Regions from separate parts of the Streptosporangium sp. NPDC002721 genome, predicted to be linked through region 2. Evidence: predicted binding sites of a transcription regulator. Region 2 holds the regulator's gene; the other holds the start of a gene.

Region 1 (7,245 bases), on a different contig from region 2:
GTCACCCGGTCCCAGACGATGCGCGGCCGCAGCTCGGCGAACTCCTCGCTCGGGTAGCGCCCGGCGAGCATGTCGAGCGTCGCCTCCAGCGCGCTCCTGGGCAGCGTCCGGTAGGGGGCGGCCCGCCGCACGACCTGCTCCAGCTCGTCGACCGTCCACTCGTCCAGCGCGGTCATCGCCACGATCTGCTGGGCGAGCACGTCGAGCGGGTTGCGTGGGTAGCGAAGATCCTCGATCTCCCCGCTCCTCATCCGCTCGGCCACCACGGCCGTCTGGACCAGGTCCCCGCGGTACTTGGGGAAGATCACACCACGTGAGACGGCTCCCACCTGGTGCCCGGCCCGGCCGATCCGCTGCAGGCCGCTCGCCACGCTCGGCGGCGCCCCGACGCAGGCCACCAGGTCGACCGCGCCCATGTCGATGCCGAGCTCCAGGCTGGAGGTCGCGACCACGGCGGGCAGCCGCCCCGACTTCAGCGCGTCCTCGATCTGGGAGCGCTCCTCCTTCGACACCGAACCGTGGTGGGCCCTCACGATCTCCGGGACGACCCCCTTGGCCGCCCCGGCCTGCGCCATCATCGCCGCCGGGGTGGACAGGGAGGCCGGGGGCACCGGGAACCCCTCGGCCCAGTGGACCGGCTCCGGACCCTCCCCGGACGTCTCCCCGCCCGGCTCCGCCCCTTCCCCAGCCGTCTCCCCGGCCTGCTCCTCGCCGCCCTCCCGCCGCTCCCACGCCAGCTCGTTGAGACGGGTGCACAGCCTCTCGGCCAGCCGCCGGGAGTTGGCGAACACGATCGTGGAGCTGTGGCTCCCGATCAGCTCGAACAGCCGCTCCTCCACGTGCGGCCAGATCGACCGCCTGGCCGGGGTCTCGGTCAGCCAGCGGTCGTCGTCGGGGGAGGGCGGGGCGGGGGGCGTGTCGAGCTCGGTCATGTCCTCGATCGGGACGACCACCTCGACCTCGATCTCCTTGTCGGAGGGCGGCTGGACCACGGTCGCCGGGCGCGACCCGCCCAGGAAGGCGGCCACCTCGCTCACCGGCCGGACGGTCGCCGACAGGCCGATCCGCTGGGCGGGCCGGGGGAGAAGGGAGTCGAGCCGCTCCAGGCTGAGGGCCAGGTGCGCGCCGCGCTTGGTGGCCGCCACCGCGTGCACCTCGTCGACGATGACCGTCTCCACGCCGCGCAACGCCTCGCGGGCCTGGCTGGTGAGCAGCAGGAACAACGACTCGGGGGTGGTGATCAGGATGTCGGACGGTCTGGTGGCGAACCGGCGCCGCTCCTCGGGTGGGGTGTCGCCCGACCGGGTCGCCACCGAGATCTCCGGCACCGGCAGACCGAGCCGCCGCGCCGTCTGCCCCAGCCCGGCCAGCGGCGCCCGGAGGTTGCGCTCGACGTCGACCGCGAGGGCCTTGAGCGGCGACACGTACAGGACCCGGCAGCGCCTCACCGGCTCCTCGTCCCCCCGCGAACGCCCCCGGCCGCCCCGGGCGCTCGCACCGCCCTTGCCGCTCCTACCGCCCGCGTCGGTCGCCGGACTCGTGACGGGAGCGGAGGAGGCGAGCCGGTCGAGCGACCACAGGAAGGCCGCGAGCGTCTTGCCGGATCCGGTGGGCGCGACCACCAGGGTGTTGTCACCCCGGGCGATCGCCGCCCACGCCCCCTCCTGCGCGGCGGTCGGCGCGGCGAACGCCCCGGTGAACCACTCCCTGGTCATCCGGGTGAAGTGATCGAGGGCACCGCTCGCGCCCGAGGTCTCGCTCATCGCCGCCCCCTGCCTCCGGTCCAGCAGGCAGACCGGGTCACCGCCCATACTGCACGGCCCCACCGACAGAACCCGTCACCGCCCGCCCGGCGAGCGGGTGGCGGACGAGGATGGACGGCTCGCGTACCGCCTGCGGATACACGGTTCGCCGGTGCCGCGGCCGGACCACGGGACGGCCGCGCCCGCGGCGTTCCCCGGCGCGGTGGCCCTTCGCCACCATGACATGACGTTCGGGATAGGTTGGCTCCCGGTCGTCACGGACATGGCTTTGACGAACACATGACGCATTGAGTGGTGAGCTAACGGTGAGCATCGACCATCAGGCCATCGAGGCGACACGCGAGCGGATCAAGGCGGAGCACCTCAGGGCACACCGCCCGCCGAGCAGCGCGAGGGGGTTGCACCACTTCGCGATGATCTCCTCGGACGTCGAGACGACGATCGCGTTCTACCAGGACCTCCTGGAGTTCCCGCTGACGGAGATCTTCGAGAATCGCGACTACCGGGGGTCGAACCACTTCTTCTTCGACATCGGCAACGGCAACCTGCTGGCCTTCTTCGACTTCCCCGGCCTTGACCTCGGCCCCTACCGGGAGGTCCTCGGCGGGCTCCACCACGTCGCGATCTCCGTCGACCCCTCCACCTGGGAGCGCCTGCGGGGCAAGCTGGAGGCGGCGGGCGTCCCGCACCAGGTCGAGAGCGGCGCGTCCATCTACTTCGCCGACCCCGACGGGGCCCGCCTGGAACTGCTCGCCGACCCCCTCGGCGAGATGTACGGCTCCCGCGTGCTCTGACGCCCCCGCCCCCCGGCCGGTGAGGTGCCGGGGCGGCTCACGGCCCACCGGAGGGGATCCATACTTGGAACATGCGTCTATCGGAGTTCTGGAAGCGGATGAAGTCACACTTCGGTGACCAGTACGCCGAGTCGTGGGCCCACGACTACGTCATCGCCGACCTTGGCGGCCGGACCGTGATCCAGGCACTGGCCGAGGGCGTGGGGGCCAAGGAGGTCTGGCACGCCGTGTGCGGGGTGACCGACGTCTCTCCCAAGCTCCGCTGAGAGCCGACAGGCGTTGGGGCGGATAAGCGTGAAGGGCCCGGGGCGGAGGGCGCGATGAAAGCCCGAGGGCGCGTGGAAGCCTGAGAGCGCGGTGAAAACCCGGGAGGGCCGAGGCCGGGGCCACGGGCCCGAAGGCGAAGGGACGGCCCGACAGACCCCGAGGGATGAGCGAGGCTCGGGGGCCGGGGGAACCAGAGGAGCCGGGAAGGACCGGTCAGGGCGGTTCCGTGAGCGGGGCGAGAAGTCTCTCCACCGAGTCGGCCGCCCGCGCGGGATCGTCGGCGCTCTCCTCGCCGTCCGGCGACCACAGGAACATCCAGCCGTCCCTGACCGGGGTGGCGAAGACGATGGTCTGCCGGTGGCTGTCCGGATGCCACACCCACAGCACCGGGGCGGTGCCCCCGAGGGTGCGGCTCGCCAGCCCTCGTTGTCGCAGTTCGGCGGCCAGGGAATCGAGATGGGCTAGGCGTTGCTGCGTGAACGCGTTGGGCACGTCGGGCACCTCGGGTCGTTTCCCCTCAGGATCACCCCAGGTCAGCCCGGTTACAACAGGTCCAGGACAATTCTTGGAAATGTCGCCTCCCGGATGGGTTCCGTACCCTCGGGGCCGTGACCCGCTGTCCGCGCACGACTGCGCCGGGCTGTACGCGAGGGCGTTTCGTGGTGGTTCGCGACTCCAGCACCGTATGGTGCCAACGGGCCGCGATCGAACAGTCGTTCGGCTATATTGAACAGGCCACCACTCGTGGCGTGCCCTCCCGAAATTGTCGGCGGCACCCCGTAGCTTTCTGGCAACCGATCCAACCCGCGACCCTTCAGGGGGCTCCCATGGCAGCTAACGACCGCGAGAAGGCGCTTGAGACCGCGCTCGCTCAGATCGAGCGGCAGTTCGGCAAGGGCTCGATCATGCGCCTGGGCGACGAGACCCGGGCACCCATCGAGGTGATCCCCACCGGCTCCATCGCGCTCGACGTCGCTCTCGGCATCGGCGGCTTCCCCCGCGGCCGCATCGTCGAGGTCTACGGTCCCGAGTCGTCCGGCAAGACCACGGTCGCCCTGCACGCGGTGGCCAACGCCCAGCGCAGCGGCGGCATCGCCGCCTTCATCGACGCCGAGCACGCCCTCGACCCCGAGTACGCCCAGAAGCTGGGCGTCGACACCGACGCGCTGCTCGTCTCCCAGCCCGACACCGGTGAGCAGGCGCTGGAGATCGCCGACATGCTGATCCGGTCCGGCGCCGTCGACCTGCTGGTCATCGACTCGGTCGCGGCCCTGGTGCCCAAGGCCGAGATCGAGGGTGAGATGGGCGACAGCCACGTCGGCCTCCAGGCCCGCCTGATGTCCCAGGCGCTGCGCAAGGTCGCCGGCGCGCTCAACAACACCGGCACCACCGCGATCTTCATCAACCAGCTCCGAGAGAAGATCGGCGTCATGTTCGGCTCGCCCGAGACCACGACCGGTGGAAAGGCGCTGAAGTTCTACGCCTCGGTCCGTCTCGACATCCGCCGCATCGAGACGCTGAAGGACGGCACCGAGGCGGTCGGCAACCGCACCCGGGTGAAGGTCGTCAAGAACAAGATGGCCCCGCCCTTCCGCGTGGCCGACTTCGACATCCTGTACGGCGTCGGCATCTCCCGCGAGGGTGGCCTGATCGACATGGGCGTCGAGCACGGCTTCGTCCGCAAGTCCGGCGCTTGGTACACCTACGAGGGTGACCAGCTGGGCCAGGGCAAGGAGAACGCGCGAAACTTCCTCAAGACCCACCCGGACATGGCGAACGAGATCGAGAAGAAGATCAAGGAGAAGCTCGGCGTCGGCCCGCGCGTCGACAGCCCGGCCGCCCCGGCACCCGCCCCCGCGGCCTCGGCTCCGGCCGCCGCGTCGGGCCGCGCCGGTGCCGCTTCGGCCTCCGCCGCCTCCGGCCGCGGCTCCAAGGCCGCGGCCGCTCCCAAGCCGGGTGACGCCTGAATCCGGGCTGATCGATGATCACGGGACCTGACTCCGGTCCGGCCGACGAGGTCGGGCCGAGAGACTGGGGGGCCTGGCCCGACGAACCTCGGGCGGGCTCACCGGGCCGGCGCGGGCGCGACCACGGCCCGTCCGTCTCCGAGGGAGGCTTTCGCGAGGAAGCCGCGGGCCCGGCGAGTGACGGGCCACGAGGCCGGAAGAGGCGTGCCTCACGGGGCGGACGGCGGTCCGGGGGCGCCACCCCGGGCTTTCCCTCCGACGGGCCTGACGGCTTCGACGGGCCTGACGGCCTCGCCGGACCTGGTGGACCCGAGGGACCCGAGGGATCTGAGGGGTTCGACGCCCTCACCGGGTCTGACGGATTCAACGGATCCGACGGAGTCGGCGGATCCGGTGGGCGACGCGGCAGGTCCGGCAGGTCCGGAGGTCGTGGTCGGCCGGGCGGGCGTGCCGGGTCCGACGGGCCGGTCGAGGAGTCCCGCGAGAGCCGGGGGGCCGGAGCCGACCCGCAGGCGGTGGCGCGGGGCATCTGCCTGCGGCTGCTCACCATGGCGCCGCGCACCCGGGCCCAGCTCGCGGAGGCGCTGCGCAAGCGCGAGGTGCCCCAGGAGGCGGCGGACGCCGTGCTGGAGCGCTTCTCCGAGGTCGGGCTCATCGACGACGAGGCGTTCGCCGCGGCATGGGTGAGTTCGCGCCACGCCGGGCGTGGTCTCGCCAGGAAGGCCCTCGCCTCGGAGCTTCGCCACCGAGGGGTGGACGAGGAGACGGTGAAGGAAGCGGTGGAGCGGCTCGACCCCGAGGAGGAGGCGGAGACCGCCCGTCGCCTCGTGCGGCGCAAGCTCTCCTCGACCCGAGGGCTGGAGCCCGCGGTCAGGACCCGCAGGCTGGCCGGCATGCTCGCCCGCAAGGGATACGGTCCCGGCCTGGCGTTTCGCGTGATCCGCGAAGTGCTTGAGGACGAAGGGGCGGAAACATCGCCATTCGCGGAAGATCAGGGCTATCCACTCGACTAGTCCAAAGCAGCTTGACAGCGGGTCTTTGCTTGCTCGTTACCTCTCTGACGCTTAATCTCAACGGCAGTGAGGAGTTACTCCGCGCAGCGCGGATTGTCATAGCGGTGTAATACGGACAAGCAAGCTTGGCGGATGAAGACGGGACGACGGACCGGCGGGAACAGCCGGTGAGTGATCCCCTCTGGGTTCACTTCGGTCCCGACGGTGCCGCCTCTTGAGCTTTCCGTGCCGTGCGTGTGACCCCTCGTGTGCCTGATATTTGCGACGCGAGGAAGGTGAGGCGCGCATGGATCCGGTCGTGGTCGTCATGTTGACAGTGACGGTTGTGGCTCTCGCCGTGATGACAGCCGTGCTGTTCGTGTTGCTGCGTCGCATCGGTGGAGCCGGGGTTCCGAAGGGCCCCACCCCCGAGCAGGAGGCCGAGGCCCAGGCCCACCTGGAGGAGGCCCGGCGCGAGGCCGCCGACATCCGGGCGAAGGCCCAGGACGACGCCGGAGAGCTGCTGCGCAAGTCGGAGACGGCGATCGAGGCCGCGGCCGAGATGCGCAAGGAGGCCGAGGCCGAGGGCAAGATCCTGAAGTACGAGCTCAAGGAGCTCCGGTCCGACCTCGAACGCAGGGAGAACCGGCTGGCGGAGCGCGAGCAGCGTCTCGACGAGGAGGCCAGGCGCCAGGCCGACCGGGCCCGCAAGCTCGCCGAGACCGAGACCGAGCTGGCCGACCGCCGCGAGGATCTCGAACGGGTCGCCGAGGAGCGCAAGACCATCCTGGAACGGGTGTCCGGCTTCACCAGCGACCAGGCCAGGGCCGAGCTGGTCAGGGAGATCGAGAACCAGGCCAAGCGCGAGGCCGCGCTGATCATCCGGGAGATCGAGGGCGAGGCGCGCAAGGAGGGCGAGAAGCGCGCCACCAAAATCGTCACGCTTGCGGTCCAGCGGGTCGCCACCGAGCAGACCGCCGAGTCCGTGGTGAGCGTCCTGCACCTGCCCGGTGACGAGATGAAGGGGCGCATCATCGGTCGCGAGGGCCGCAACATCCGGGCCTTCGAGTCGACCACCGGCGTCAACCTGATCATCGACGACACGCCGGAGGCCGTGTTGCTGTCGTGCTTCGACCCGGTCCGCCGCGAGACCGCGCGGCTGACTCTGGAGAAGCTCGTCCTCGACGGCCGCATCCATCCGCAGCGCATCGAGGAGGCCCACGAGCGCAGCAAGGCCGAGGTCCAGGAGCTGTGCGTGCGCGCGGGCGAGGACGCCCTGGTGGAGCTCGGCATCACCGACATGCACCCCGAGCTCGTCACCCTCCTCGGCCAGCTCCGTTACCGCACCTCCTACGGCCAGAACGTGCTCGGCCACCTCATCGAGTCGGCCCACATCGCCGGCATCATGGCGGCCGAGCTACGGCTCGACACGACGCTGCTCAAGCGCTGCACGCTCCTGCAC
Region 2 (7,245 bases):
CGCTCGCCCATCGCGCAGTCGAACACCTCGTAGTGCTCGCGCCGCAGCCCGGGGGCGTCGACGACGTGGCCGTGCTCGGCGATGAACTCGACGATCGCCTCGACCTGCTCCTCCTGGTAGCCCAGCCGGCGCAGCGCGCGGGGGATCGTCTGGTTGACGATCTGCATGGAGCCGCCGCCCACGAGCTTCTTGAACTTGACCAGGGCGAGGTCGGGCTCGATGCCGGTGGTGTCGCAGTCCATCATCAGGCCGATGGTGCCGGTCGGCGCGAGGAGCGAGGCCTGGGCGTTGCGGTAGCCGTTCCGGTCGCCGAGCCGCAGGCACTCGGTCCACTGCCGGGAGGCCTCGCGGTGGATGGCCCCGTCGATCTCGTCGAACGTGCGCAGGGCGTCGTTCGCGTCGTTGTGCTTGCGCATGACCCGCTTGTGCGCGTCGGCGTTGCGGGCGTAGCCGTCGTACGGGCCCACGACCGCGGCCAGCTCGGCGCTGCGGCGGTAGGAGACGCCGGTCATCAGCGAGGTGATGGCCCCGGCGACCGCCCGGCCGCCGTCGGAGTCGTAGGCGTGGCCGGTGGCCATGAGCAGCGCGCCGAGGTTGGCGTAGCCGATGCCCAGCTGGCGGTAGGCGCGGGTGGTCTCGTCGATCTTCTGGGTCGGGAAGTCGGCGAAGGTGATGGAGACGTCCATCGCGGTGATGACCAGCTCAGTGATCTTCACGAAGTTCGCGATGTCGAAGGTGTCGTCGTCCCTCAGGAACTTCAGCAGGTTGATGCTCGCCAGGTTGCACGAGGAGTTGTCGAGGTGCAGGTACTCCGAGCAGGGGTTGCTGGCGGTGATGCGGCCCGTCTCCGGGCTGGTGTGCCAGTCGTTGATCGTGTCGTCGTACTGGACACCGGGGTCGGCGCACTCCCAGGCGGCCTTGCCCATCTTGCGGAACAGCTCCCTGGCGTCGATCTTCTCGATGACCTCGCCGGTGAGGCGGGCGCGCAGGCCGAACTCCTCGCCGTTCTCCACCGCGCGCATGAACTCGTCGGAGACGCGCACGGAGTTGTTGGCGTTCTGGTACTGGACGGAGACGATGTCCTTGCCGCCCAGGTCCATGTCGAACCCGGCGTCGCGCAGGGCGCGGACCTTGTCCTCCTCGCGCGCCTTGGTCTCGACGAACTCCTCGATGTCGGGGTGGTCGACGTCGAGGACGACCATCTTGGCGGCGCGGCGGGTGGCGCCCCCGGACTTGATGGTCCCGGCGGAGGCGTCGGCGCCGCGCATGAAGGAGACCGGGCCGCTGGCGGTGCCGCCGCTGGAGAGCAGCTCCTTGGAGGAACGGATCCGGGAGAGGTTGACGCCGGAGCCCGACCCTCCCTTGAAGATCACGCCCTCTTCCTTGTACCAGTCGAGGATCGACTCCATCTGGTCGTCGACGGCCAGGATGAAGCAGGCACTGACCTGCTGCGGCGAGGCGGTGCCGACGTTGAACCAGACGGGCGAGTTGAAGCTGAAGACCTGGTTGACCAGGGCGTGCTTGAGCTCGTGGTCGAAGATCTCGGCGTCCTCGTCGGTGGCGAAGTAGCCGTGCTCGACCGCCGTACGCGTGTAGACGCCCACCACCCGGTCGACCAGCTGCTTGAGGCTCCACTCGCGCTGCGGGGTGCCGACCGCGCCGCGGAAGTACTTGGTGGTCACGATGTTGGCGGCGTTGACCGACCACGACCGGGGGAACTCGACGCCGCGCTGCTCGAAGTTGATCGAGCCGTCGCGCCAGTTGGTCATGACGACGTCACGGCGCTCCCAGGTCAGCTCGTCATAGGGATGCACACCTGGCGTGGTGAAGATGCGCTTCATCTTCAGGCCCTTGCGCGGCCTCTTGCTCCCACGTGCCACCGCGCCGACAGTCTCCGTCATGACTTCCCCCTCCTGGGGCTCCGCAGAGCCCACGAATCGGACCACACCAACGCGCCGCCTCAACCCCCGGCGCCCGGGGTCTGCATCAGTCCTGCTCGGTGGAGCGCTCCGCCCGGAGCCGCTCGATCTCCGCCTCGAAGTCGGCCAGGGTCTCGAACCCCCGATAGACGGAGGCGAACCGCAGGTACGCCACCTCGTCCAGCTCGCGGAGCGGGCCCAGGATGGCCAGCCCGACCTCGTGGGCCGCGATCTCGGCGCACCCGGTGGCCCGGATGCTCTCCTCGACCCGCTGGCCCAGCTGCGCCAGGGAGTCCTCGCCGACGGCACGCCCCTGGCAGGCCCGCCGGACTCCGGCGATCACCTTTTCCCTGAAGAACGGCTCCGTCACGCCGCTGCGCTTGCTCACCATGAGCAGGACGGTCTCCTGCGTGGTGAACCTGCGCCCGCATTCCGAGCACGTGCGCCTGCGGCGGATGGCCCCACCGTCCTCGGTGGCCCGGCTGTCGATGACGCGCGTGTCCAGGTGGCGACAGAACGGACAGTGCACGCGTGTCGCCTCCTTGAACTAACGGAACGGCCGACCTGTCTCACCTACCCACGGCGCGCACGCCCAGGCGTCCGCGCACACATCTTCGAATAGTCGAGATGCGGTAATGGAACCACAAGCTGTGGTGATGAGTTGCGATGCAGCCACTAGATGTTGTGGTCCAACCGTAGAAGTGCGCGACCATGAACGCAAGTTGAAACGACCTTGCGGGACGAAGTCGCTGATCAGCCCTCACATCGCGGCGTGTCGCCGCCGGGCGGGACCCCTCTCGTCCCGGACGCCCCTTCCCTCACACACGCCCCGGGCGATCCGTCAGACGGGACGCCCCGCCACACCTCTCCCCCACCCTTTCGGGCCCTTCCCCTACGTACGCCACCGCCTCGGCCCCGTCACGGGGAATCAGGACCCCGGCCCTTCGGTCCCCCCGGAGACAAGGACCCTAGACCCCCCGGCCCCGCTACGCGGGACAGGACTCCCGGCCCTACCGCGAAGGACAGGACTCCGCCCCTTCGGCCCCCTCGAAGACAAAGACCTTAGACCTCCCGGCCCCGCCTCGGGGACGAGGCCCTCGGGCCCCGGCCTCCCTCAGCGGACGAGGCCCTCGGGGAGGTAGAGCCGGGTCCCCGGCCGGACCTCGGGGCCGGACAGCCCGTTGAGGTCCATGACGCGACGGACCGTCGGGCCGGCGTCGGCCTCCTCCGTCAACGCGTCCGCGATCTCCCACAGCGTGTCGCCCGCGTGCACCGTGATCCGGGGCAGGCCCTCGAGATCGGGCCGCCCGCCCGCGGAGGCCATGTCGATGCGCCCGCCGATCCAGAGCACCCCCAGGGTGAACAGCGCGAGCGCCGCCACCACCACAATCCTTCCACGCCTGGTGAGCCGGAGCGGCCGCCGGACGGCCGCCGGACGGGTGGCGCCGGAACGGTGAGCCCGCACCACGGGCACCACCACCGCCCCCCGCGCCTTCCCCTGCCCGGACGCGCGTCCGGCTCCACGCACGGTTGCGCGCCCGGGTTCCCGGTTGCCCCCTCGTCGCGGCTCGCGGCCCGGCTCTCGACCAGGCCCCCGGCCTGACTCCCGGCCGGCTCGCCGCCCCCGCTCACGCCCGGACGCCCGCCCCGCCTCACGCTTGGAGCCCTGCCCCGCCTCATGCCCCGGGCCCTGTCTCGGCTCGCGCTTGGAGCCCTGCCCCGCCTCCCGCCCCGGCCCTTGTCTCGGCTCGCGCCCCAGGCCTTGTCTCGGCTCGCGCCCCGGCCCCTGCTTCGGCTCACGCCCGGGCGCCCGCTCGGCCCCCCGGCCGGCCCCTCGCCCGGACGCCCGCCCGGAGCCCTGCCCGGCCCCCTGTCCCGGCTCCACCGTGGAGCCCCGCGCGACCTCCGGCCCCGCTCCCACCTCAGCCCCTCGTGCGACCTTCCGCCCCAGCCTCGCCTCGGACTCTCGCGCCGCTTTCCGTCCCAGCCCCGCCTCAGACCCTCGTGCGGGCTCCGGCGTGGGGCCCGGCTCCGGATCCGGCTCCGGGCGCGGGGGCGGCACGAGCCTCAGGCGTGGCGCCTCCGATGATCTCTGCGCCGTCCGGGATCTCGGCGCGGTCCTGGATCGCGGTGTCGTCGTGGTCGGTTTCATGGTGACCCCCATCCCCTCGACCTGGCCGAACACATGTCGAAGAAAGATCGGCGAATCGAACACGATGTCGATCGAACTCCCGTACGATGTTGTACACCACAGCGTCGCCGATTTCGAGGACATTCGAACAATTGTTTGAATATGATCTTCGGCCAAGGTATGGTCGCTGTGTGCGACGTGTCAGATACAGACCGGGAGGCGAGGAGTTCGTATGAGCCAGCACAACGAGAACGGTTCGGCCGCCAGCGACCTGGCGGTTCGAAGGCGTGACTCCCTTGGCCTCACCCCCAGGCAGCGGAAGATCCTTGAGGTCATCCGCGATTCCGTGCAGCAGCGCGGCTATCCGCCGTCCATGCGGGAGATCGGCGAGGCGGTGCAGCTCACCAGCACCTCCAGCGTGTCGCACCAGCTGACGGCGTTGCAGCGCAAGGGCTACCTGCGGCGTGACCCGCACCGCCCCCGCGCCCTGGAGGTCCGCCTTCCCGGCGAGCCCGTGCTGTGGGTGGATCCCGACTCCGGTGAGGACGAGACCCCGGTCAGCCGCCCGACCGCCGCCTACGTCCCCCTGGTCGGCCGGATCGCCGCCGGTGGTCCCATCCTCGCCGAGGAGAGCATCGAGGACGTCTTCGCCCTGCCCAAGCAGCTTGTCGGCGAGGGCACCCTCTTCCTCCTCCAGGTGACCGGTGACTCGATGATCGAGGCCGCCATCGCCAACGGCGACTGGGTGGTCGTACGCCAGCAGCCGGTCGCCGACAACGGCGACGTGGTCGCGGCGATGATCGACGGCGAGGCCACGGTCAAGACCTTCAAGCGCAGGGACGGCCATGTCTGGCTCGTCCCGCACAATCCCAACTACGACCCGATCCCGGGTGACGAGGCCACCGTGCTCGGCAAGGTCGTCGCGGTCCTCCGCAAACTCTGAGCCACGGCCGCACGCTCTGAGCCACGGCCGCACGCTTGGGCCACGGGCCTCCGCAAGTTCCGGGCCACGGGTCCTGCGCAGGCTCTGACGCGGGCGTGCCCAGGGCAGGCCACGGACCGCTCCCCGCACCCGCCGAGCGAGCGGTGAGCGGCCACCTTCGGGACACGCCGCGTCCTGACACGAGTTCCACGCCCGCGCCTCCAGCCTCCACGCGACACGCCGGAGGACGCGCGACACGCCGGATGGGTGGTGTCCCGACATCGGGACACCACCCATCCGGCGTTCTCAGGGCCTCACCCGCCCGCCTACGGGACGATGTTGACCAGCTTGGGCGCGCGGACGATCACCTTGCGCGGCGCGCCGGACAGGAAGGGCCGGACCTTCTCCGACTCCAGGGCCAGCGCCTCCAGGTCCGTCTCGGAGATCTCCGGGGAGACCTCCAGCCGGTCGCGCACCTTGCCCGCGACCTGGACGACGCAGATGACCGACTCCTGGACCAGCAGCGCCGGGTCGGCCACCGGCCAGCCCGCGGTGGCGACCGAGGCGGAGTGCCCCAGCCGCTCCCAGCCCTCCTCCGCCACGTACGGCGCGACCAGGGACAGCATGACCGCCAGGGCCTCGGCGGCCTCCCTCACCGCCGGGTCGGCGGCGCCGGGGCCGGAGTCGATGGCCTTGCGGGTCGCGCTCGTCAGCTCCATCATGCGGGCCACCGCGACGTTGAAGCGGTGGGAGTCGACCAGCTTGGTGACCTCGTCGATGGTGTGGTGGACGACCTTGCGCAGGTTCAGGTCTCCGGCGGTGACGTCCGCGCCGGGAGCCGAGGCCGCTCCGGCCTCGGCCATCACGCGGAACGCGCGGGCCAGGAACTTCTGCGACGCCGCCGGTGAGACGTCGGCCCAGTCGATGTCGTCCTCGGGCGGCCCGGCGAAGACGACGGTCAGCCTGACCGCGTCGACACCGTAGGCGTCGATCTGCTGCCCCAGGTCGACGCCGTTGCCCAGCGACTTGGACATCGCCTTGCCCTGGTTGATGACCTGCCCCTGGTTCAGCAGGCGGGTGAAGGGCTCGACAAAGTCGATCATCCCCATGTCGTGCAGGACCTTGGTGAAGAACCTGGCGTACAGCAGGTGCAGCACGGCGTGCTCGACGCCGCCGATGTACTGGTCGATCGGGCCCCACCGGCGGACGCGCTCGACGTCGAACGGACCGTCCTCGTACGCCGGGTCGACGTAACGCAGGAAGTACCACGACGAGTCGACGAAGGTGTCCATCGTGTCGGTGTCGCGCTTGGCCGGGCCGCCGCACTTGGGACAGGAGACGTTCACCCAGTCCTCGGCCGAGGCCAGCGGGGAGACGCCCTTGGGCGCCAGGGCCTCGCCGCGCATGTCGGGCAGGGTGACGGGCAGCTGGTCGTCGGGGACGGGCACCTCGCCGCAGTCGGCGCAGTGGATGATCGGGATCGGGCAGCCCCAGAAGCGCTGGCGCGACAGCAGCCAGTCGCGCAGCCGGAAGTTGACCGTGAACCGTCCGGTGCCCCGCTCGCTCAGCACCTCGATGATCTTCCGGATCGCCTCGGTCTTGCCCAGGCCGTCCAGCGGGCCGGAGTTGACCATCGCGCCGTCACCGCTGGTGGCGATGCCGGTCTCGCCCGGGTCGGCCAGGCCGGTGTGCACGACCACCCGTACCGGCAGGTCGAAGGCGCGGGCGAAGTCCAGGTCGCGCTGGTCGTGCGCGGGCACGGCCATGATGGCGCCGTGGCCGTAGTCGGACAGCACGTAGTCGGCCGCCCAGACCGGCATGCGCTCGCCGTTGACCGGGTTGACGGCGTACCGGCCCAGGAAGACGCCGGTCTTCTCCTTCTCGGTGGACAGCCGGTCGATGTCGGACAGCTTGGACACCTCGACCCGGTAGGCCTCGAACGCCTCGCGCCGGTCGTCGGTGACGATCTCCTCGGCCAGCGGCGCGTCCGGGGCGACCACGAAGAAGGTGGCGCCGTACAGGGTGTCGGGACGGGTGGTGTAGACGGTGACCGGCTCGTCGCGGCCCTCGATCACGAAGTTGACGTCGGCGCCCTCGGACCGGCCGATCCAGTTGCGCTGCATGGTCAGCACGCGCTCGGACCAGCCGCCCTCCAGCAGGGCCATGTCGTCCAGCAGCCGGTCGGCGTAGTCAGTGATCTTGAAATACCACTGGGTCAGCTCGCGGCGGACGACCTCGGCGCCGCAGCGCTCGCACTTGCCGTCCTTGACCTG

The links. The regulator LexA, encoded in region 2, represses DNA repair genes until DNA is damaged. The targets are predictions, from matches to a motif close to TCGAACANNTGTTCGA.
Region 1: the regulator LexA is predicted to act here: its motif matches at 3,530-3,545, upstream of recA (recombinase RecA).

What each region holds. Positions count from the first base shown of each region.
Region 1 covers NZ_JBIAQI010000007.1:116,871-124,115, reverse strand. Annotated here, with positions in the region: gene ACFYWM_RS11335 (DEAD/DEAH box helicase) at 1-1,715, opposite strand, end outside; gene ACFYWM_RS11330 (VOC family protein) at 2,069-2,557, shown strand; gene ACFYWM_RS11325 (DUF3046 domain-containing protein) at 2,629-2,823, shown strand; gene ACFYWM_RS11320 (hypothetical protein) at 3,038-3,316, opposite strand; gene recA (recombinase RecA) at 3,652-4,791, shown strand; gene ACFYWM_RS11310 (regulatory protein RecX) at 5,307-5,804, shown strand; gene rny (ribonuclease Y) at 6,091-7,245, shown strand, end outside.
Region 2 covers NZ_JBIAQI010000015.1:113,116-120,360, forward strand. Annotated here, with positions in the region: gene ACFYWM_RS22640 (vitamin B12-dependent ribonucleotide reductase) at 1-1,901, opposite strand, end outside; gene nrdR (transcriptional regulator NrdR) at 1,987-2,448, opposite strand; gene ACFYWM_RS22650 (LysM peptidoglycan-binding domain-containing protein) at 3,034-3,300, opposite strand; gene lexA (transcriptional repressor LexA) at 4,283-4,993, shown strand; gene leuS (leucine--tRNA ligase) at 5,299-7,245, opposite strand, start outside.